DNA from 3 places in the Delftia sp. Cs1-4 genome. Region 3 is predicted to be linked to each of the others. Evidence: predicted binding sites of a transcription regulator. Region 3 holds the regulator's gene; each other region holds the start of a gene.
The links. Region 3 encodes FNR, which switches genes on or off when oxygen is low (the NO sensors DNR and NnrR bind a similar motif). Its sites were predicted from a motif close to TTGATNNNNATCAA; they were not measured.

Region 1 (7,142 bases), 110 kb from region 3:
GCAGGAGGTGATGAACGCCGTCCACACCCATCTGCCCAAGCCGCACGATCCCTTCATCGACCTGGTGCCGGGCGCCTTTGGCGAGGCGGGCATCAAGCTCACGCCCAGGCACTACGCCTACCTGAAGATTTCCGAGGGCTGCAACCACCGCTGCACCTTCTGCATCATTCCCTCCATGCGCGGCGACCTGGTTTCGCGTCCCGTGGGCGATGTGCTCAAGGAGGCGCGTGCGCTGTTCGAGGGTGGCGTCAAGGAGCTGCTGGTGATCAGCCAGGACACCTCGGCCTATGGCGTGGACGTGAAGTACCGCACGGGCTTCTGGGACGGAAAACCGGTCAAGACGCGCATGCTCGAACTGGTGCAGACGCTGGCCGAGATCGCCGAGCCCTATGGCGCCTGGGTGCGCCTGCACTATGTCTATCCGTACCCCAGCGTGGACGAGATCATTCCGTTCATGGCCACGGGCCGCGTGCTGCCCTATCTGGACGTGCCCTTCCAGCACAGCCATCCCGATGTCTTGAAGCGCATGAAGCGCCCCGCCAACGGCGAGAGGAACCTGGAGCGCCTGCAGCGCTGGCGCGAGATCTGCCCGGATCTGGTGATCCGTTCCACCTTCATCGCGGGATTCCCCGGCGAGACCGAGCAGGAGTTCGAGCACCTGCTGCAGTTCCTGCGCGAGGCGCAGATCGACCGCGCGGGCTGCTTTGCCTACAGCCCGGTCGAAGGCGCTGCCGCCAACGAGATTCCCGGCATGCTGCCCCTGGAAGTGCGTGAGGAGCGCCGTGCGCGCTTCATGGCCGTGGCCGAAGAGGTTTCCACTGCGCGCCTGCAAAAGCGCGTGGGCCAGACCATGCAGGTGCTGGTGGACAAGTCCGTGGGCCTGGGCAAGAAGGGTGGCGTGGGCCGCAGCTATGCCGATGCGCCCGAGATCGACGGCCTGGTGCACCTGCTGCCGCCCGAGAAGGCCAGCAAGACCTACAAGGTGGGCGACTTCGTGAAGGCGCGCATCGTGGGCACGCAGGGCCACGACCTGGTGGGCCAGCCTGTGTAAGGCCTGCATTCGCATCCCTGAAAAGCGGGCAAGGTTTTCCTTGCCCGCTTTTTTTGTCCTTGATGGTCCAAGGCCTGATTTTGATCAAGGCGTTCAGGTCGCTTCGCTGAAATGCTGTACCTACTTTGACGCAAAGAAAGGATGGCGCGAATGAACAGGACCATGAAGGCCGCCGTGGTGCGGGAGTTTGGCAAGCCGCTCACCATCGAGGAAGTCCCGGTGCCCCGGCCCGATCCCGGCCATGTGCTGGTGAAGATCGAGGCCTGCGGCGTCTGCCATACCGACCTGCATGCGGCTCAGGGCGACTGGCCCGTCAAGCCCAATCCGCCTTTCATCCCTGGCCACGAAGGCGTGGGCTATGTGGCCGCCGTGGGCGCGGGCGTCACCCATGTGAAGGAGGGCGACCGCGTCGGCATTCCCTGGCTCTACACGGCCTGCGGCCATTGCGAGCATTGCCTGGGCGGCTGGGAGACGCTGTGCGAGCAGCAAAAGAACACCGGCTACTCCGTCAACGGCGGCTTTGCGCAGTACGCGCTGGCCGATGCCAACTTCGTGGGTCTGCTGCCGGGCAGCGTGGACCTCATCGAGATCGCACCCGTGCTGTGCGCGGGCGTCACCGTCTACAAGGGCCTGAAGGTCACGGACACCAAGCCCGGCAACTGGGTGGTGATCTCGGGCATCGGCGGCCTGGGTCACATGGCCGTGCAATATGCCAAGGCCATGGGCCTGAACGTGGCGGCGGTGGACGTGGATGACGACAAGCTGGCGCTGGCCAGGCGCCTGGGCGCACAGGTCACGGTCAACGCCATGACCACGGACCCTGCGGCCTACCTGAAAAAGGAGATTGGCGGCGCACACGGCGCCCTGGTGACGGCGGTATCGCCCAAGGCCTTCGAGCAGGCGCTGGGCATGGTGCGGCGCGGCGGCACGGTGTCGCTCAACGGCCTGCCGCCCGGCAGCTTTCCGCTGCCCATCTTCAACATGGTGCTCAGCGGCGTGACGGTGCGCGGCTCCATCGTGGGCACGCGGCTGGACCTGCAGGAGTCGCTGGACTTCGCGGCCATGGGCAAGGTCAAGGCCACCGTGTCCACCGACCGGCTGGAGAACATCAACGACATCTTCGCGCGCATGCATGAAGGCAAGATCGAAGGGCGCGTGGTGCTGGACCTGAACGCCTGACGCCTTGCCCACCCCAAAAAAAAACAGGCTTCCCTCGGGAAGCCTGTTTTGCATGGCGCACGCCCTACACCATGCGGCGGATCGGGCGCTTCTTCCAGACCAGCTTGTAGTAGGCGGTCTGAAGGCACAGCGTCAGGGTGTAGGACAGCGGAAGCGCCATCCAGATCCCCATCAGCCCGAAGCCGCGGCTCAGCCACCAGGCCATGGGCAGCTCCAGCACGGCGAGAACCGTGATGGTGATGGCCGTGGGAATGACCACATCGCCGCTGGCGCGCATGATGGACGACAGGGCGATGAAGCAGCCCAGCAGCAGGCCGCTCCACAGCACGATGTACAGCAGCTCGATGGCCAGCACCAGCACCTGCTCATCGGTGATGAACATGCCCAGCAGCGGCCGTGCGAACAGGCTGCCGATCAGGGCCAGGGCGGCGCCCAATGCCAGGTTCATGCGGATGGCCGTGGCCGTGATGGCTCCCAGGCGCTCGCTGCGTCCCGCGCCGATGGCCTGGGCTCCGAGGATGGAGGCCGTGATGGCCACCGAGATCACGGGAAACTGCGCAAACGAGTTGATCTGGTTGACCGCGCCATAGGCGGCCGTGGCGCTGGAGCCGAAGCCGTTGACCAGCGACACGACGACCAGCCCGGCCATGGACGAGGCAATCATCTGCACGCCCGTGGGAATGCCCACGCGCAGGATGCTCTTGAGCAGGGTCCGGTCAATGCGCATGGCCTTCCACAGCGCGGCATTGGGTGCCAGCGGGCTGCCGATGCGGCGCAGCCGCCAGCCCAGCCAGGCCAGCGCCAGTGTGAAGCCCAGGATCATGGACACGCCCGCGCTGGCCACGCCCAGGCGCGGCAGGCCGGCCCAGCCCGCGATCAGCGCCGGGGTGCAGGCCAGGCCCGTGCCCGTGGAGATCAGCAGGGCCAGCATGGGCGAGACCGTGTCGCCCACGCCGCGCAGCAGCGAGGTGGCCAGCAGGAACACGAACAGCCCCGGCATGCCCAGCAGCACGATGCGCGAGTACAGCGTGGCCTGCTCCATGATGTCGGGCGGCGTGCCCAGCAACCGCATCAGCGGCTCGGTGAACAGCCCGCCGAACAGGGCCACGATGGCGCCGAACAGCAGTCCTATGCACATGGCCGTGCCCGCAATCGCGCGCAGCTTGTCATGCATGCGCGCGCCGTAGGCCTGGCCGATCAGCACCGAGGAGCCCGCGCCCAGGCCGATCACGAAGGCGATGAAGAGGAACATCACCGGAAAGAAGGCCGCGACGGCGGCCAGCGCCTGCACGCCCAGCATCTGGCCAATGAAGACGCTGTTGATGGTGCCCGACAGCGATTGCAGGATGTTGGCCAGCACCATGGGGCCCAGGAACACCAGAAAGGTGCGCCACAACGGCTGGCTGCCGGCAATGGGCGGCCCGCCGTGGCTGGATGCGGCAGGCGCGGCGGCCTGGGGCAGGGGGTCGGTTGGTTTCGTCATGTTGTGTCTGGTAATGCGACGAGAAAAGCAGTGAGGTCGGGCCGGGTCAGGTCTTCAGTCCTGGGCTGGCGCCGCAGGTGAGCCCGCCCACACGGGGCCGCCCAGTTGCTGCAGATAGCTTCGCACATCCTCGGGCCAGGTGGCGGTGTGCTGTGCGAAGGCTTCGGCCTGGCGTGCAAACAGGGCGCGGCTGGCGTCCTCGAAATGGGGCAGGTCGCCCGCCATCTCGCTCATGAAGCGGTAGACGGCTTCGGTGGCGGCGCGCACGGCATCCTGTGCGGCGTGCTTGCCGCGCGCCTCGTCCACCAGCCTGCGCAGTGCGCCGGAGGCGCCGCCGGGCTGGCGGTTCAGCCATTCCCAGTGCCGTGGCAGCAAGGTGACTTCGCGTGCCACCACGCCCAGCTTGGGGCGGCCCACGCTGCGCGGGGCGGCGGCTTCGGCGGGGGCAGGCGCTGAGGCCAGCTCGCTGCGCCAGTCCAGGTCCAGCCGCATGCCGCTGTGGTCGTCGAAAACCCACAACGGCGGTGCCGATCCACTGCCCTGCGCTTGTTGTTCATGGCTTTGCAGGAACTGCAGGACGGCAGGCCTGTCCCCCTGGAGCAGACGGCCATGGCCCTGGAAGATGGTGTAGCTGGGTGCGGGCTCGGCGCCCGCCATGCAAGAGTCGGTAGTCATGCGGAGGATATTAGCCGGGTAAAATCCACAAGTCAATTAAATCCGGGTAAATACCTGCGTGGATACCGCGCGCCCAAAGAAAAAGCCCCTGGCAGAGACTGCCAGGGGCTTCGCAGAGGGAACTGCAGGCGTTGTTTAGACGCGCTTGCGGTACTCGCCCGTGCGGGTGTCGATTTCGATCTTGTCGCCCTGGCTCACGAACAGGGGCACGGGCACTTCGAAGCCGGTGGCAATCTTGGCAGGCTTGAGCACCTTGCCCGATGTGTCGCCCTTGACGGCGGGTTCGGTCCAGGTGATTTCGCGTTCCACGGAAGTGGGCAGTTCGCAGGAGATGGCCTTGCCGTCGTAGAACACGACTTCGGCTTCCATGCCGTCTTCCAGGTAGTTGATGGCGTCACCCATGTTGGTGGCTTCCACTTCGTACTGGTTGAAGTCGGCATCCATCCACACGTACATCGGATCGGCGAAGTAGGAGTAGGTGCACTCCTTCTTGTCCAGGATCACGTTGTCGATCTTGTCGTCGGCCTTGAAGACGACTTCGGTGCCCATGTTGCCCAGCAGGGACTTGAGCTTCATGCGGACGGTGGCGGCGCCGCGGCCACCGCGAGCGTATTCGGTCTTCAGGACGATCATCGGGTCCTTGCCGTGCATGATCACGTTGCCGGCGCGGATTTCTTGAGCGATTTTCATAGCTTGCTTGGCTGAGGTTGAGCCGCTCAACAGGGCAGGCAAGCGAAGTCGCTGGGACGGTGCGCCTGCCGCAGTTCCGCGGCGGGTGCAACCCTGGTTGGTCGATGGCGGCCGGCTGGCGGTCGCCCGCAGCGGCGCCTCCAGGGAGGCAAAACGTGCATTCTAGCTTTTTTCGGTCACGAAAGCTTGTAGCTGCTCAATCAATGGGGTCTGTTGCAGCAGCCGCAGGCGTGCCGCCTGCACGCATTCCTGCCATTGCTGCAGCAGCGCAGGCGTGATTGCGGGCAGGGTGCTTGCCGGTGCCATGCCGTTCCAGGCATGGTGGAAGGCGCGCAGGCTGGCCGGTGCCTGCAGCCAGTCAAGAAAGGCGTCGAGCTTGTCGTGATGGGCGTCGTCGTGCTGGGGATAGATGTGCCAGACCAGCGGCTGGCCCGCCCACAGCGCACGTACCAGCGAATCCTCGCCACGCACCAGGTTCAGGTCGCAGGCCCAGAGCATTTCATCGAACTGAGGTTGGGGGCAGGGCTGCAGCGCATGCCGGGTCACCGCGCCTTGTTTCGTGGCGGGCACGCTTGCTATGGCCTGTTGCACGGCGGCGGCTGCGCGCCCCGGGGTCACCAGCAAATGCGTGGCCCGCGGCGCAGGGGGCGCTGCATGCAGTTGGGCCAGCCATTGAGGCAGGGCAGGGGGCTCGTAGCAGAACAGCGAGATGGCGCAATCGCCGGTGCCTATGCCGTGGCGTGTGCGCCAGGCCTGCCGGCCCTCGGAAGCAAAGGCTGCCTGGCGCGCGGCCAGGTCCGGCTCGCGCAGCAGGCCGCCCGTGGCGGCCGTGAAGCCCGGGTAGAAGAACCAGCGCGTCAACCCCGCAGCCGGCCCCGACATCAGCGGCGAGGGCAGGCGGTGGCAGCGCTCCACATAGTCCTCTGCCGACAGGTATTCGAGGTTGATCCACAGCGGTGCCCGGCGCGCGATGGCTGCCAGGAAGGGCGGCGGGATCTCGCAGCCGAAGGCCTCGATGACCACATCGCCCACGGCCTGCGGGTTGTCCTGCGCCTGCGTGGGCCAGCCGTGCACGCTGAGCCCGGCCGGGTGGGGCCGGGGAGCCATCCAGGCCAGGGCGCTGGCGTCGTCCATCCACAGCCGCACGCGCTGGCCGCGTGAAGCCAGGTCGGCCGCCGCGCGCCAGCACACGCCGATGTCGCCAAAGTTGTCTATGACCTGGCAGAAGATGTCCCAGGTCCGTGCAACGGCCTGCTCTGGCAGAGGGGCCGGGGGGATGGGTTTGAAGGCAAGCATGGGAATCAGGGTTCGCACAGGTGTTCGACCAGCAACTGCGCCACTGGCGGCAGTGCCTCTTGCGAGCGCACGCACAGCATCAGCTGGCGCTCGGCCCAGGGCTCGTCCAGCGCAATGCAGCGCAGCGGCAGGGCGCCCAGGTACAGGCGTGCGCTGCCTTCGGGCAGGATGCCGACGCCCAGGCCCGAGGCCACCATCAGGCACAGCGCGTCATAGCCCGTGACCTTCATGCGCAGCCGGGGCTGCAGGCCCAGGTCGGCCGCGGCGCGCGTGATCTGGTGGTTGAGCGCGCTGCCCGCGTGCATGCCCACCAGGTCATGATCCAGCACCTGAGCCAGCCGCAGCGAGCGCCGCCGTACCAGCGCATGGCCCTGGGGCACGATGACGATGAGGCGATCGCGCCGGTACGGGCGCAGGCGGATCTTCTCTCCGTAGCTGCCCTGGTTGAGGATGCCGATGTCGGCCTCGTTGTCGGCCACGGCGCGTGCGATGTCGCTGCTCACGCGCTCCTGCAGGCGCACGTCCACATGCGGGTGCTGGTCCAGGAAGCGCTGCAGCTGGGAGGGCAGGAACTGCGTGATGGCCGAGATGTTGGCCATCACGCGCACATGGCCGCGCAGGCCGCTGCCGTACTCGCGCATCTGCTCGCCGATGCCGTCCAGGTCATTGAGCACGCCGCGCGCCATGTTCAGCAGTGCATAGGCGGCGGCCGTGGGTACGCTGCCGCGGTTGCTGCGGGTGAACAGCTCCACCTGCAGCTGGCTCTCC
Region 2 (7,142 bases), 1.4 Mb from region 3:
CCACCGAACGCCAGAACATGCAGCTGCTGATACAGCTGCGCTGGTTTGCCGTGGTCGGGCAGGTGATCACCATCTCCCTGGTGCACTACGGCTTCGGCATCACCCTGCCGCTGCCGGCCATGGCCCTGGTGCTGATGGCCAGCGTCTTCACCAATCTTGGCTACATCTACTGGTACCGCAGCCACCGCCGCCAGATCTCGGCGCGCAACCTGTTCCTGGCCTTGCTGGCCGACGTGCTGGCACTGGCCATACAGCTGTATTTGAGCGGCGGCGCCAGCAATCCCTTCATCTACCTGTTCCTGCTGCAGGGCATTCTGGGCGCCGTGCTGCTCAGGCCCGTGCACGCCTGGATCATTGTTGCCAGCACCTCGCTGTGCACCCTGGTGCTGGCCATCGTGCACTGGCCCCTGCCCATTGGCGCGGCGGGACCGGACGGGCTGCCCGGCCTGTACGTGAGCGGCATTCTGATCAGCTTCGGGCTGACCACGGTGCTGCTGGTCGTCTTCCTGCGCCGCATCGTCTCCAACCTGCGCCGGCGTGACGCACGGCTGGCCAACATGCGCCAGCGTGCCAGCGAAGAAGAGCACATCGTGCGCATGGGCCTGCTGGCCACGGGCGCGGCGCACGAGCTGGGCACGCCGCTGTCCACCATGTCCGTCATCCTGGGCGACTGGCAGCGCATGCCCGCCATCACGCAAGACCCCGACCTGCTGGCCGACCTGCAGGAAATGCAGCAGCAGCTGCTGCGCTGCAAGTCCATCGTCTCCAGCGTGCTCATGTCGGCCGGCGAGACCCGCGCCGATGCGCCACAGGCCACCACGCTGCGCGCCTTCATGGACGGCGTGGTCGCGCACTGGCAGTCACGCCACGCCGTGGAGCATTTCGACTATGTCCAGGCCGACGAGGACTTCCCCATTCTTTCCGATACCGCGTTGCAGCAAATGGTTTGCAATGTGCTCGACAATGCGGCCGAAGCCTCCCCCCGCCATGTGGCGCTGCACCTGGCCGTGCGCACCGGCATGCTGTGCATCACGGTGCGCGACAAGGGACCGGGCTTTGCTCCCGCCGTGCTGGAACAGCTGGGCCAGCGCCATATCTCCACCAAGACGGAGCGCCCGGGCCGGGGGCTGGGCCTCTTCCTGGTGCTCAACGTGGCGCGCTCGCTGGGCGGACGCGTTCAGGTGAGGAACACCCCGCCGCGGGGCAGTGAGGTGGAGATCCGCCTGCCCTTGTCATCGATTGCCATTGAACCCGGCGCCTGAAGCGGCGCCCACAGGAACCCGAATCGCCCATGGACAGCTCCCGCCTCCTGCTGCTGGTTGAAGACGATGCGACCTTTGCGCGCACGCTGACGCGCTCGTTCGAGCGGCGCGGCTACCGCGTGCTGCAGGCCGCCAGCGCCGAGGAAGTGCGCGAGCTGCTGCAGACGCACTCGCCGCAATACGCCGTCATGGACCTCAAGCTGGCGGGCAACGCGTCGGGCCTGAGCTGCGTGCAGATGCTGCACCAGCACAGCCCCGAGGCGCTGATCGTCGTGCTCACAGGCTATGCCAGCATTGCCACGGCCGTGGAGGCGGTCAAGCTAGGCGCATGCCACTATCTGGCCAAGCCCTCCAACACCGACGATATCGAGGCCGCCTTCGGCCGCCTCGAAGGCCGCACCGACGTGGAACTGTCACGCAACCCCACCTCCATCAAGACGCTGGAGTGGGAACACATCCACGAAACCCTGGCCGAGAGCGATTTCAACATCTCCGAAGCCGCCCGCCGCCTGGGCATGCACCGGCGCACGCTGGCGCGCAAGCTGGAGAAGCGGCAGATCAAGTAAGGCGGCAGTCACCAAGACAAACCGGGCCTCAAGGGCCCGGTTTTTCATTGCGCGGCCATGGCCCTCGGGCCATCAACCCATCAGCCCAGCCAGAGGTAGTGATCGATCAGCAGCGCCAGGAACAGCACGCTCAGGTGGATCAGCGAGAAGCGGAAGGTCTTGCGCGACAGCTGGTCCGAGTAATTGCGCCACAGTGCAAAGGCATAGGCACAGAAGCCCACGCTCAGCACCACGGCCACCACCAGGTACAGCCAGGAGCTCATGCCGTACATGAAGGGCAGCATGCAGGCCGCAAACAGGATCACCGTATACAGCAGGATCTGCAGCCGCGTGTACTCGCTGCCATGCGTCACGGGCAGCATGGGCAGGCCGGACTGGCGGTAGTCTTCCACGCGGTACAGCGCCAGCGCCCAGAAATGGGGCGGCGTCCACAGGAAGATGATGAGGAACAGGATCAGCGCCTCGGGACCGACCTGGCCCGTCATCGCGGCCCAGCCCAGCACGGGCGGCATGGCACCGGAGGCACCGCCGATCACGATGTTCTGCGGCGTGGCAGGCTTGAGGATCACCGTGTAGATCACGGCATAGCCCACGAAGGTGGCCAGCGTCAGCCACATGGTCAGCGGGTTGGTGCACAGCAGCAGCACCAGCGCGCCCAGCGTGCACAGGATGGCCGAGAAGGCCAGCGCCTGCTGGCTGCTCAGCTCGCCGCGCGCCGTGGGCCGCCAGGAGGTGCGCTTCATGCGCGCATCGATATGGCGCTCCACCAGGCAGTTGAAGGCGGCCGCCGCGCCCGCCACCAGCCAGATGCCCAGGCAGGCCAGCGCCATGTGCAGCCACTGGTCGGCGTTGGGCCAGCCCGGCACGGCCAGCACCATGCCGATCAGTGCGCAGAACACGATCAGTTGCACCACACGCGGCTTGGTCAGGGCATAGAACTGTGTCCAGCGCGAGGGCTCGACACTCAGGGAAGCTTGTTTACTCATGCAATCTCTCCACGGGCAACCGGCAGACCGTCCCGCAGTGCGCCCGGGCGGCTGGCCGCCAGGCACCAAACAATCACGGTCACCAGCGCAGCTGCGCCGCCCGTATGCAGCACCGCGGCCACCAGCGGCCAATCGAGCACCACGTTCGACAGGCCTGTCAGCACCTGCAGCACCAAAAATGCACCCAGCACGCGGCGCTGCAACGCCAGTGCGGGCACTTCACCCAAACGCCACCACAGCCCGGCCAGCGCAGCCACCACCACATAGGCCGCCAGGCGGTGCAGATAGTGGATGGCCGTGAGGCCCGCAAAGCTGATGTTGCTGCCGTCCTGCAGCAGGCCCAGCGGACGCCAGATCTGCAGCGCCTGCGAAAAATCCATGGCCGGCCACCAGCTGCCCTGGCAGGTCGGGAAACTGCTGCAGGCCAGCACCGCATAGTTGGTGCTGACCCAGCCGCCCAGCGCCACCTGCAGCACCAGCAGCGCAAGACCCAGCCACAGCCCCGCGCGCAGCGCGGGTGAAATCACGGTCGCCCCTTGCTGACGCGCAGCACGGCTCAGCCCCACGGCGGGCACGCACAGCAAGGCCAGCAGCCCCGTGCCGCCCAGCAGGTGCAGGGTCACGATGGCCGGAAAAAGCTTCATGGTCACGGTCCAGGCGCCAAAGGCGCCCTGCAGGCAGACCCAGAACAGCGCCAGCGTGGGCCACCACGGACTCAGGGCACCGCCTGTGCCCTCCGCCCCTGTACGCTCGGCCCCTGCGCCACCCGCCCTGCCCAGGCGCCGCGCGCGCCGCCAGGCCATGATGGTCATGGCGATGATGAGCACGCCGACGGTGGTGGCCAGATAGCGGTGGACCATCTCTATCCATGCCTTGCCATGCGTCACCGGCCCGGTGGGCATGGCGGCCTGGGCCTCAGCAATCTGCGCGCGGGCGCCCATGGGGCTGGCGCTGCCATAGCAGCCCGGCCAGTCGGGGCAGCCCAGGCCGGAATCGGTCAGGCGGGTGAAGGCGCCGAACAGCACCAGATCGAAGGTCAGGAACAGCGTGAGCACCGACAGCGCCTGCAGCCGCTTGAGCGAGCCGCCGCTGCGGTTGCGCAGCCACACCCAGGCCAGGGGGCCCAGCGCCAGCAACAGGCCCAGCAGCATCAGCTCCAGAACGGGGGCCAGATCGTACAGCGCCTGTTCGCTCACGCCCGCCCTCCGCAGCGCGGCGTGCACCACACGGCATGGCCCCCGGGCAAGCCGAAAGGCAATGCCGCAGGCGCATCCGGTTGGCGACAGCAGATCTTCATAAATGAGAGCAATTTGACGAGAAGGCTCAGCCCCATGCGCGAGATTGGATCGCAGGCCGGGCCTACAGAGAATCAGGACATGCACCCAGATACCGGCTGCGGGACCGCGCCCCATGCACAAGGCCCGCCAAGCGGGCCCGGTCGCTGCAACTTTCAGAGCAGCATGTCTTTGATATGAAACAATTCTACTTGGCTGCGAACCGCTCAATCGCCCACGCATGCAGTGCCCCTAGATCGCAGCCAGCTTCTTTTGGCCGGTGCGATGCGGCTTGGGCCTGGCGCACACGAATTTCCACAGGACCCTGCCCAAGGCGTCGGCGGCCCAGCTTTACACGACTGCTCAGATTCGCTCAGATTCAGATACCTCGCGTTCCTTAGATTGGTGGTTTCACTTGGGAACCGGCAACTGCCGGGTGAGGCCATGATTGCAGGAGGCTCGTGGACTGTGCTTGATGGGCACGGAAACGAAATCGGGCGTGTCGAAGGCGATGAATTCGTCCGTTGCGGGACCAGGCCCATCTACCGCATCGATGGACCGGCGCTGTACTCCATGGACGGTTCGGCCAGACTGATGGGCTTTATCGAAGGGACCGAGGTCAGAACGCGGCAAGGCCGGATCTTCCTCAAATTTCTCGCGCATTGAGCGGAACTGCTCAGATTTGCTCATCTTCGGCCAGTCGAAGCCAGGGAGACTCCACGTCCAAGAAAACCTCCAGGCAATGGACCTCTTTTTCGTGCGCGTGCTCTCCAACAACGATTTCAATGCCTTCTGGGACGGCATCGCCCAGGACAAGCCCCTGAAGACGCCCGACAAGGGACGCACCGCGTCCTTCACTGTCATCCGCCGCAGCGACAGCGGCCTGGAAGTCAGAACGCACAAGGGCAACACGGTGCGCATAAGGCGGGAAGCCTTCGGCGCCGTGCTGCGCCATCTGGCCCAGGAGCATCACGGCGCCGAGCGGCCCTGCATCGTGGCCTCCAGCCAGCACCGGCCCGGCTTTCTGGGCTTTGCGGCCAAACAGGCCAACGACAACGCGGCCGTGGTGATCACCTACATCCTGCCCATACTGCAGGACGCAGGACTTGTGGAAATCGACGGCAACCGGCCCAACAGGACCTGGCTGCTTTGAACAACTGCACAGCCTTCGGCCTTCTGCGCCGGTCGATGACAATCTATGTCAATTCATTCATAGCCAATCACTAAGGCGCACAGATAATTGCCGGCATTCGTGTGAATTGTGAGAAGGGTCCGGGCCACGCTCGGCGCCCTTCGATGCTGGAGGATTGGCAGATGAGCGCCCCGGAAATGGAGGCCATACAGGAGCGGCTGAAGAAGCTGCGGGCCGACGAGGCGCTGGTCGCCGAGCAGCTGGACCGGCTGCAGGCCCAAAAGGCTGCGCTGCAGCACAGGCTGGCCATAATCCAGGGCGCCGTGCAGGTGCTTGAAGAGATGCGTCAGGAGCTGGGGCCATGAACCGTGGCAAGCCCGTCTCACCACCCGCATCGCCCCCCGCCTCACCCTGCGCATCGCCCACTTCCACCTTGCCCACAGCCGAAGACTGGCTGGCAAGAATTGCGGCCCTGGATGCCACGCAGCCCCCTCCCACCCCGCCCCGTTTGCGCAACCCACGCAAGGCAAAGCGCCGCAGGGCGGTCACCGTCGTGGCAATGGCCGTGCTGCTGGGGCTGCTGGCCATCGCCCTGGCCGTGGCGGTGCAGTTGATGTGGGTCAAGTAGCTGTCACACGGCAGCAGCGGAAAGAGCCTTCAAGCGTGAAGCCAACCGAGCCCGGGCTGCTGTATACCCTCACATCCTGGCGAAGTCTCCATATTGTTTGCATGCTCACTTACGCCTAGCATGTGTCCACACTCAACGCAGTGGAGGTGCCATGGCCGATCCCGAAGAACCGCTGGAAGTACGCTCAGAACGCTGGCAGTCGCTGAAGGGGCTGGACATCGCCTCCGTGGATCTGGGCCCCATCTGCGTGGTGCTCATGCTGACGCTGATCTGCATGGCCGTGATGATGCTGCTGGCCAAATCCGGCGCCGAGCAAGCACGGCAGGCCCAGCCATCGTCCCAGGCCAAGGGCCCGGCACCCCGACCGAAGCCGGCGCAGCCCGTGACCGAACCCGCCCAGCAACAGACCTGGACGCCGGCCTTGCGCACCTGAGGGCGACCTGAGGGAGACCTAAGGCCGACCTGAGGGCGTCAAGGCCAGGCAGCAGCACCTTCAGAGTTTCACCGAACGTGTCGCAATGAAGGTCGGCACGAACTTCTCGATCACAAAACGGGCATGGGGCTGCCAGTCTTCATGAAAGCCCGTCAGCACCAACCCCGCATCCAGCTGGCCGCCGATCTGATCGGCCAGCGTATGGCCGAACACCAGCGCCTCATTGCGCTCCCGCTTGGCATCAAGCGCTGCGGGCGGCAAATCCACCACATCGGAATACGGAAGGCGCCGCGCAGGCCGCATGAGCCCTTGCTCGCGCAACGCGGGATCGCGGTCTTCCACGAAGACCACCGGATTCCAGAAGCTGGACAGAAGGCGCCCACCCTTCGCGAGCACCCGCGCGCATTCACGCCATACGGGCCGCACATCAGGCACGTAGAGGTTGGAGATGGGATGAAAGATCACATCGAAGCCGGCATCTGCAAAAACGCCCAGATCGCGCATGTCGCCCTGCACGCAGGTCAGCGCAAGGCCTTCGCGCTGCGCTACATGGCGGTCCTGTGCAAGCTGCCCGGCAGAGGCATCGAACACGGTGACCTGCGCACCCGCCGCCGCAAGAATGGGCCCCTGCTGGCCGCCGCCGCCGGCAAGGCAGAGGATGCGCAGGCCGCGCACATCATCCAGCCAGCCCGCTGGCAAGGGGCCTGGCGTGAGCCGCGCCTGCCAGCTTCCGGCACGGGCCCGGGCTATTTCAGCGCTGTCGACCGGGCGCGACCAGTCGCAGTCTTTCGCTGCCTGCAGGTTCCAGGCGGCGGTGTTGTGGGCAAGGATGTCGATGGGTTCTGTCATGGGCACTCTTTC
Region 3 (7,142 bases):
TTCTACGTGATCCGCGTGGCCGGTGGCCTGCTGTACCTGGGCGGCATGCTGGTCATGCTGTGGAACACCTGGAAGACCGCGATCTCGGGCCGTTCGGTGAAGGTGGCCGTGCCTGCCGTCGTGGCCCACGCCTGAGCGTCTAGGAGCATTACTCATGTCCGATCACAACAATAGCGCTCCCAAGAGCTTTTCCCACGAGAAGGTGGAAACCAACAATTTCCTGCTGATCGTGCTGACCCTGCTGGTGGTCGCCGTCGGCGGCATGGTGGAAATCGTTCCGCTGTTCTTCCAGAAGTCGACCACGGAAGCGGTGGCGGGCCTCAAGCCCTACACGCCGCTGCAGCTGATGGGCCGCGACGTCTATCTGCGCGAGGGCTGCTACAACTGCCACTCGCAGATGATCCGCCCCTTCCGCGCCGAGACCATGCGCTACGGCCACTACTCGGTGGCTGGCGAGTTCGTCTATGACCACCCCTTCCAGTGGGGTTCCAAGCGCACGGGTCCCGACCTGCACCGCGTGGGCGGCAAGTACAGCGACGAATGGCATCGCATCCACCTGAACAACCCGCGCGACGTGGTGCCCGAGTCCAACATGCCTGCCTACACCTGGCTGGAAAAGAACAAGGTGGATGACACCGTGGTCGCCCAGCACATGAGCGCGCTGCGCAAGGTGGGCGTGCCCTACAGCGACGAGGAAATCAGCGGCGCTGCCGAGCAGGTCAAGGGCAAGACGGAAATGGACGCCGTCATCGCCTACCTGCAGGTCCTGGGCCGTTCGGTCAAGTAAAGGAGAGCGACATGGACATCACCACCATGCGCATCGTGGCCACGCTGGCCTCGCTGGCCTGCTTCATCGGCATCTGGTGGTGGGCGTTCGCCCGCCGCAACCAGGCCCGTTTCGACGAGGCCGCCCAGCTGCCGTTCGAGCAAGACTGAGTCCCTCCACCAGAACGAGAACTTCCCATGAGCGATTTCGTAAACAACTTCTGGTCGATCTATGTCACGGCGATCACGCTGGGCGGCATCATCGGCTGCCTGCTGCTGCTGTATCTCACCGCACGCAAGAAGGTGGTCCCCTCGGCCGACAACACCACGGGCCACGTCTGGGACGAGGACCTGCGCGAGCTGAACAACCCCATGCCCAAGTGGTGGATGTGGCTGTTCATCATCACCTCGGTGTTCGGCTTCGCCTACCTGGCGGCCTATCCGGGCCTGGGCTCGTTCGCGGGCAAGCTGGGCTGGACGCAGCTGGGCGCCTATGAAAACGAGATGGCCAAGGCCCGCGCGGACCTGGAGCCGCTGTACGCCAAGTTCACGAGCATGAGCACCGAAGACATGGCCAAGGACCCCCAGGCCATGGCCATCGGCGAGCGCCTGTTCATGAACAACTGCGCACAGTGCCACGGCTCGGACGCACGCGGCGGCAAGAGCTTCCCCAACCTGACCGATGGCGACTGGCTGCATGGCGGCACGCCCGAGAAGATCAGGGAAACCATCACGGGCGGCCGCATCGGCATCATGCCGCCCATGGCCGCTGCCGTCGGCACGCCCGACGATGTGCGCAACCTCTCGCACTATGTGCTGAGCCTGTCGGGCAGCCCGCACGACTCGCTCAAGGCCTCGCTGGGCAAGTCCAAGTTCACGGCCTGCGCAGCCTGCCACGGCATGGACGGCAAGGGCAACCAGGCCCTGGGCGCGCCCAACCTGACCGATGACATCTGGCTGCACGGCTGGGGCGAGGCCGCCATCACGGCCATGATCAACAACGGCAAGCACAACGAGATGCCTGCCCAGAAGGACAAGCTGACCGAGGCGCAGATCGCGGTGCTTGCTTCCTATGTCTGGGGCATGTCGCACAAAGACGGCGCAGTCCGTCAGTAAGCACAGGGGCGGCGCTGCGGCGCCGCCTTTTTGCGTTTTGAGTTTTCAGATATTTCAAAAAAACAAAGGAACCCACCATGAAGCCCGAGAGCGGGGATGACACCGGGAAGCCTCCCCGCAAAGTCATTCCGATCACGCCGGCCACGCCTGATCCGGGCGAGCTGGTGTCGATGTTCGAGTCGGAAAAGAAGGTCTACCCGCGCTCCATCAGCGGTGTCTTCGCACGCTGGCGATGGGCCCTGGTGTTTCTCACCCAACTGGTTTTCTACGGCCTGCCCTGGCTGGAGTGGGGCCAGCGCCAGATGGTGCTGTTCGACCTCGGAACGCGGCGCTTCTATCTCTTCGGGCTGGTGCTGTACCCGCAGGACTTCATCTACCTGGCGGGCCTGCTGATCATCTCGGCGCTGGCATTGTTCCTGTTCACGGCCGTGGCCGGGCGCCTGTGGTGCGGCTTCTCGTGCCCGCAGACGGTCTACACCGAGATCTTCATGTGGGTGGAGCGCAAGGTCGAAGGCGACCGCAGCGCGCGCATGCGGCTGGACAAGAACGGCTGGACCTTCGAGAAGGCCTGGAAGAAGTCGCTCAAGCAGTTGCTGTGGATCGCCATTGCGCTGTGGACCGGCTTCACCTTCGTGGGCTACTTCGTGCCCATCCGCGAGCTGGGCGGCGAGCTGCTGGCGCTGCAGGGCAGCTGGCAGATGTTCTGGGTGCTGTTCTACGGCTTTGCCACCTATGGCAACGCGGGCTACATGCGCGAGCAGGTCTGCAAGTACATGTGCCCCTATGCGCGCTTTCAGAGCGCCATGTTCGACCGGGACACCATGATCGTCAGCTACGACACGGGCCGGGGCGAGCCGCGTGCACCGCGCACCAAGAAGGTGGACTACAAGGCCCAGGGCCTGGGCGACTGCATCGACTGCAAGATGTGCGTGCAGGTCTGCCCCGTGGGCATCGACATCCGCAACGGTCTGCAATACGAATGCATTGGCTGCGGCCTGTGCATAGACGCCTGCAATTCCATCATGGACAAGATGGAGTACCCGCGCGGCCTGATCCGCCTGACCACGCAGAACGCCATGGCCGGCCTGTGGCGGCGTGCCCAGGTGCTGCGCCGCATCTTCCGTCCGCGCGTGCTGATCTACTCGGCCGTGCTGATCGGCTTGAGCGTGGCCATGATCGTGAGCCTGGCGCTGCGCCAGTCGGTCAAGGTGGACGTGATCCGCGACCGCGCCTCGCTGTCGCGCATCGTGGCGGGCGGCAAGCTGGAGAATGTCTACCGCCTGCAGATCATGAATGCCACCGAGCAGGCCCAGCGCTACCGCATCAGCGCCCACGGCCTCGATGGGCTGGAGCTGGCGTCCGAGCAGGAAGTCGAGGTCGGCCCGGCCGAGACGCGCGGCATTGCGGCGCGCCTGCAGATTCCCTACGGTTCGGCCGAGCCGGGCTCGCACACCGTATTCTTCGATATCGATGCCGTGCATTCAGGCGCGGGACGCGCGTCCGAAAAGGCCGTCTTCCTGGTGCCCCGGTGATGTTCCTGGCAGGCGCGGCACGGTCCGCGCCTGCCGCCTGAAAGAAAGAGGTTTCCCATGTCTTCCAGTCCCGCAGTGTCCGCGCCCGCGCAGGCTCCCTCGCACCCCGACGCCGGCAAGCCCTGGTGGAAGTTCGGCCATGTCTGGCTGGTGGTGGCCGGCCCGGCGGCCGTGGTGGTCGCTGCCGTGATCACGGCCATCATCGCCATCAATGGCGCCGATCCCGTGATCGACCCCGACTACTACCGCAACGGCATCACGATCAACGAGCGTGCCGATGGCGTGCGCGAAGTGCCCAAGAGCATGGCGCCCGCCGTCACCGGCCGCAACCATGCGGCCACGCCCGCGCACGATCACCCCACGGACCGCTGATCGCCGTGCACCCCTGCAAGAGGCCGCAGTCGCGGCCTTTTTGCATGGCGGATCGCATCTCCGGCATGCGCGACGGGTGAGGGTTTCCTACAGGCGTGCAGGGCGCTGCGGGGCTTGGCGCCATGCGTTGGCGCGGCGCACAATGAAGGCGACCCCTCGACAGCACAAGGAGATCGCTGATGTTGGCCCAACGCTGGATGTGGATTGCCTGGCCTGCCTTTCTGGCAGCCGCCGTGATGGAGATGCTGGTTTTTGCCTTTGTGGACCCGCTGGAGCTGCATTGGCTCGGCGACCTGGGCTGGTCGCGCCAGGGCATCTACACGCTGGCCTTCTTCGCCTTCTGGGGCGTGACCATGCTCTCCAGCCTGATGACCACCATGCTGGGTCGCTCGGCCCGCGATCTCAATGACGGCGTGGTCTCCGAGCCCGACCCGGATCTGGCCATGCAGGGGCTGGGGCGGGACTGAGCGAGAGCCCGCCGCAATGAACAAGGCCCGCTGTCGCGGGCCTTGTTCATTGGCGGATGAATGCTTGCCGCCCTTGCAGCCTCACTGGCACTGCTGGCTGTTGACGATGCGCTTGAGCGCCTCCGTGTCCAGGATGCGCAGATGGCGCTGGCGCACCTCAATGATGTTGTCGTCCGCGAACTTGGAGAAGGTGCGGCTCACCGTCTCCAGCTTCAGGCCCAGGTAGCTGCCGATTTCCTCGCGCGTCATGCGCAGCACCAGTTCGGACTTGGAAAAGCCCCGCGCATGCAGGCGCTGCACCAGGTTGAGCACGAAGGCGGCCAGGCGCTCTTCTGCGCGCATGCTGCCCAGCAGCAGCATCACGCCGTGCTCGCGCACGATCTCGCGGCTCATGACCTTGTGCACATGGTTTTGCAGGGCCGTGACCTCGCGCGACAGGTCTTCCAGCTTGTCGAAGGGCATGACGCAGACTTCGGCGTCTTCCAGCGCGACGGCATCGCAGGTGTGGTGGTCGTTGACGATGCCGTCCAGGCCGATGATCTCGCCGGCCATCTGAAAGCCTGTGACCTGGTCGCGTCCGTCCTCGGTGGCCACGCAGGTCTTGAAGAAGCCGGTGCGGATGGCGTACAGCGAGGTGAATGTCTCGCCGTTGCGAAACAGCAGGCCTCCGCGCTTGACCTTGCGGCGCGTGGCCACGATGTCGTCGATGCGCTGCATCTGCTCGGCATCCAGGCCCATGGGCATGCACAGTTCGCGCAGGTTGCAGTTGGAGCAGGAGGCTTTGATGGTCTGAAGGTTCATGGAGTGATAAACATCAGCGGCACACAGCGTGCCGGCGGTGACCTCGTGGATTGCGATGAGTTGGATCAAATTGTCGCAGCAGTCCCTCAAACAACTCTTGATATGAGTCAAGGACATGACCGATGTGCTGCGGCACAGTCGAGGTATTAGAGGAAAAAACCCATGACCGCTGTCACCCCAGAGCTGCTGCGTCGCTTTGACGTACCGGGGCCCCGATACACCTCGTTCCCTACCGCCGACCGCTTTGTCGAGGCCTTTGGTGCAGAGGACTATATCCTGGCGCTGCAACAACGCAAATCGAGTACCGCAGCGCGTGCCATGCCTTTGTCGCTGTATGTGCACGTGCCCTTTTGCGAGTCGCTTTGCTACTACTGCGCCTGCAACAAGATCGTGACGCGTCACCATGATCGCGCTGCCGTCTACCTGGACTACCTGGCGCGCGAGATGGCCTTGCATACGGCCCATTGCGGCAAGGGCCAGGCCGTCAGCCAGCTGCACCTGGGCGGCGGCACGCCCACCTTCTTCTCCGACGACGAGCTGCGCACGCTGATGGGCCTGTTGCGCGAGCATTTCAAGCTGGAGCCGGGTGGCGAGTACTCCATCGAGGTCGATCCGCGCACCGTCAGCGTCGAGCGCCTGGCCGTGCTCAAGGAGCTGGGCTTCAACCGCCTGAGCTTCGGCGTGCAGGACTTCGACGAGCAGGTGCAGATCGCGGTGCACCGCGTGCAGCCGGCCGAGCAGGTGTTCGAGCTGGTGGCGGCCGCGCGGCAGCTGGGCTTTGCCTCCATCAACGTGGACCTGATCTACGGCCTGCCCAAGCAGACGCCCGAATCCTTCGAGCGCACGCTGGCCCAGGTCAACGCGCTGCGGCCCGACCGCATCGCGCTCTATGCCTATGCCCACCTGCCCGAGCGCTTCAAGCCGCAGCGGCGCATTGCGGCCGAGGATCTGCCCCAGGGGGCCGACAAGCTGGCCATGCTGTCGCGTTCCATCGCCGCGTTCATGGACGGTGGTTATGTCTATGTGGGCATGGACCACTTCGCCCTGCCGGAGGACTCGCTGGCCGTGGCCAAGCGCCAGGGCCGGCTGCACCGCAACTTCCAGGGCTACAGCACCCAGCCCGACTGCGACCTGATTGCGCTGGGCGTGTCGGCCATCGGCAAGGTGGGTGCCAGCTACAGCCAGAACGCCAAGACGCTGGAGGAGTACTACGACGCCATCGACGCCAGCCACCTGCCCGTGGTGCGGGGCCTGGCGCTGTCGCGCGACGACCTGGTGCGCCGCGCCGTCATCATGGCCATCATGTGCCAGGGCGCCGTGCTGTTCGAGCCCATGGAGCAGGCATGGCTGCTGGGCTTTCGCGAGTACTTCGCGCCCGAGATGGCGGCCCTGGAGGACCTGCAGGCCAAGGGCCTGGTGCAGATCAGCGACGAGGGCTTCCAGGTCACGCCCATGGGCTGGTACTTCGTGCGCGGCGTGGCCATGCTGTTTGACCGATATCTGCAGGCGGACAAGAACCGGGCGCGGTTTTCGAGGATCATCTAGGCCCCATGCTGTTGTCGCTCCTCTGGACCGCTTTGATCATGGGGCTCGTCGGCGGGCCCCATTGCCTTGCCATGTGCGCTGCGCCCTGCGGCGTGGTCACGGGCGGGGCGGGGCAGGGCGGCGGCTCGCAGGTGGTGGCCGTGCATGGATTGCAAAGCCGGCTGTGGCTGCGCACGGCGCTGTTCCACGGCGGCCGTCTGGCCGGTTATGCCAGCCTGGGCGCTGCCTCGGCCCTGGCCATGGAAAGCCTGTCCTGGCTCACCAGCCAGACCACGGCGCTGCAGCCGTTCTGGACACTGACCCATGTCGCCGTGATGGCCTGGGGCCTGGCCATGATGGTGCAGGCCCGCCAGCCCGCCTGGCTGGAGTCTGCCGGCCGCGCCGCCTGGCGGCGCGTGCAGCCCTGGGTATCGGCGCCGGGCGGCACGCTGGCGGCAGGCTATGCCTGGGCGCTCATGCCTTGCGGACTGCTGTATTCGGCCGTGCTGGTCGCCGCGCTCAGCGGCGGGCCGTTGCAGGGCGCGCTGGCCATGGCGGCCTTTGG

Region 1: the regulator FNR is predicted to act here: its motif matches at 1,126-1,139, upstream of adhP (alcohol dehydrogenase AdhP).
Region 2: the regulator FNR is predicted to act here: its motif matches at 4,281-4,294, upstream of DELCS14_RS13680 (COX15/CtaA family protein).

Annotation. Positions count from the first base shown of each region.
Region 1 covers NC_015563.1:4,373,127-4,380,268, reverse strand. The annotation lists gene rimO (30S ribosomal protein S12 methylthiotransferase RimO) at 1-1,051, shown strand, start outside; gene adhP (alcohol dehydrogenase AdhP) at 1,202-2,230, shown strand; gene DELCS14_RS19085 (MATE family efflux transporter) at 2,295-3,713, opposite strand; gene DELCS14_RS19080 (DUF2239 family protein) at 3,768-4,370, opposite strand; gene efp (elongation factor P) at 4,524-5,078, opposite strand; gene earP (elongation factor P maturation arginine rhamnosyltransferase EarP) at 5,241-6,374, opposite strand; gene DELCS14_RS19065 (LysR family transcriptional regulator) at 6,380-7,142, opposite strand, start outside.
Region 2 covers NC_015563.1:3,087,642-3,094,783, reverse strand. The annotation lists gene DELCS14_RS13695 (ATP-binding protein) at 1-1,262, shown strand, start outside; gene DELCS14_RS13690 (response regulator transcription factor) at 1,292-1,828, shown strand; gene cyoE (heme o synthase) at 1,909-2,814, opposite strand; gene DELCS14_RS13680 (COX15/CtaA family protein) at 2,811-4,010, opposite strand; gene DELCS14_RS30990 (hypothetical protein) at 4,500-4,778, opposite strand; gene DELCS14_RS13670 (hypothetical protein) at 4,831-5,241, shown strand; gene DELCS14_RS13665 (hypothetical protein) at 5,403-5,585, shown strand; gene DELCS14_RS13660 (hypothetical protein) at 5,582-5,848, shown strand; gene DELCS14_RS13655 (hypothetical protein) at 6,000-6,281, shown strand; gene DELCS14_RS13650 (class I SAM-dependent methyltransferase) at 6,342-7,130, opposite strand.
Region 3 covers NC_015563.1:4,484,350-4,491,491, reverse strand. The annotation lists gene ccoN (cytochrome-c oxidase, cbb3-type subunit I) at 1-135, shown strand, start outside; gene ccoO (cytochrome-c oxidase, cbb3-type subunit II) at 155-787, shown strand; gene DELCS14_RS19640 (cbb3-type cytochrome c oxidase subunit 3) at 799-936, shown strand; gene ccoP (cytochrome-c oxidase, cbb3-type subunit III) at 964-1,881, shown strand; gene ccoG (cytochrome c oxidase accessory protein CcoG) at 1,959-3,413, shown strand; gene DELCS14_RS19625 (FixH family protein) at 3,471-3,785, shown strand; gene DELCS14_RS19620 (hypothetical protein) at 3,965-4,252, shown strand; gene fnr (fumarate/nitrate reduction transcriptional regulator Fnr) at 4,334-5,053, opposite strand; gene hemN (oxygen-independent coproporphyrinogen III oxidase) at 5,216-6,598, shown strand; gene DELCS14_RS19605 (sulfite exporter TauE/SafE family protein) at 6,604-7,142, shown strand, end outside.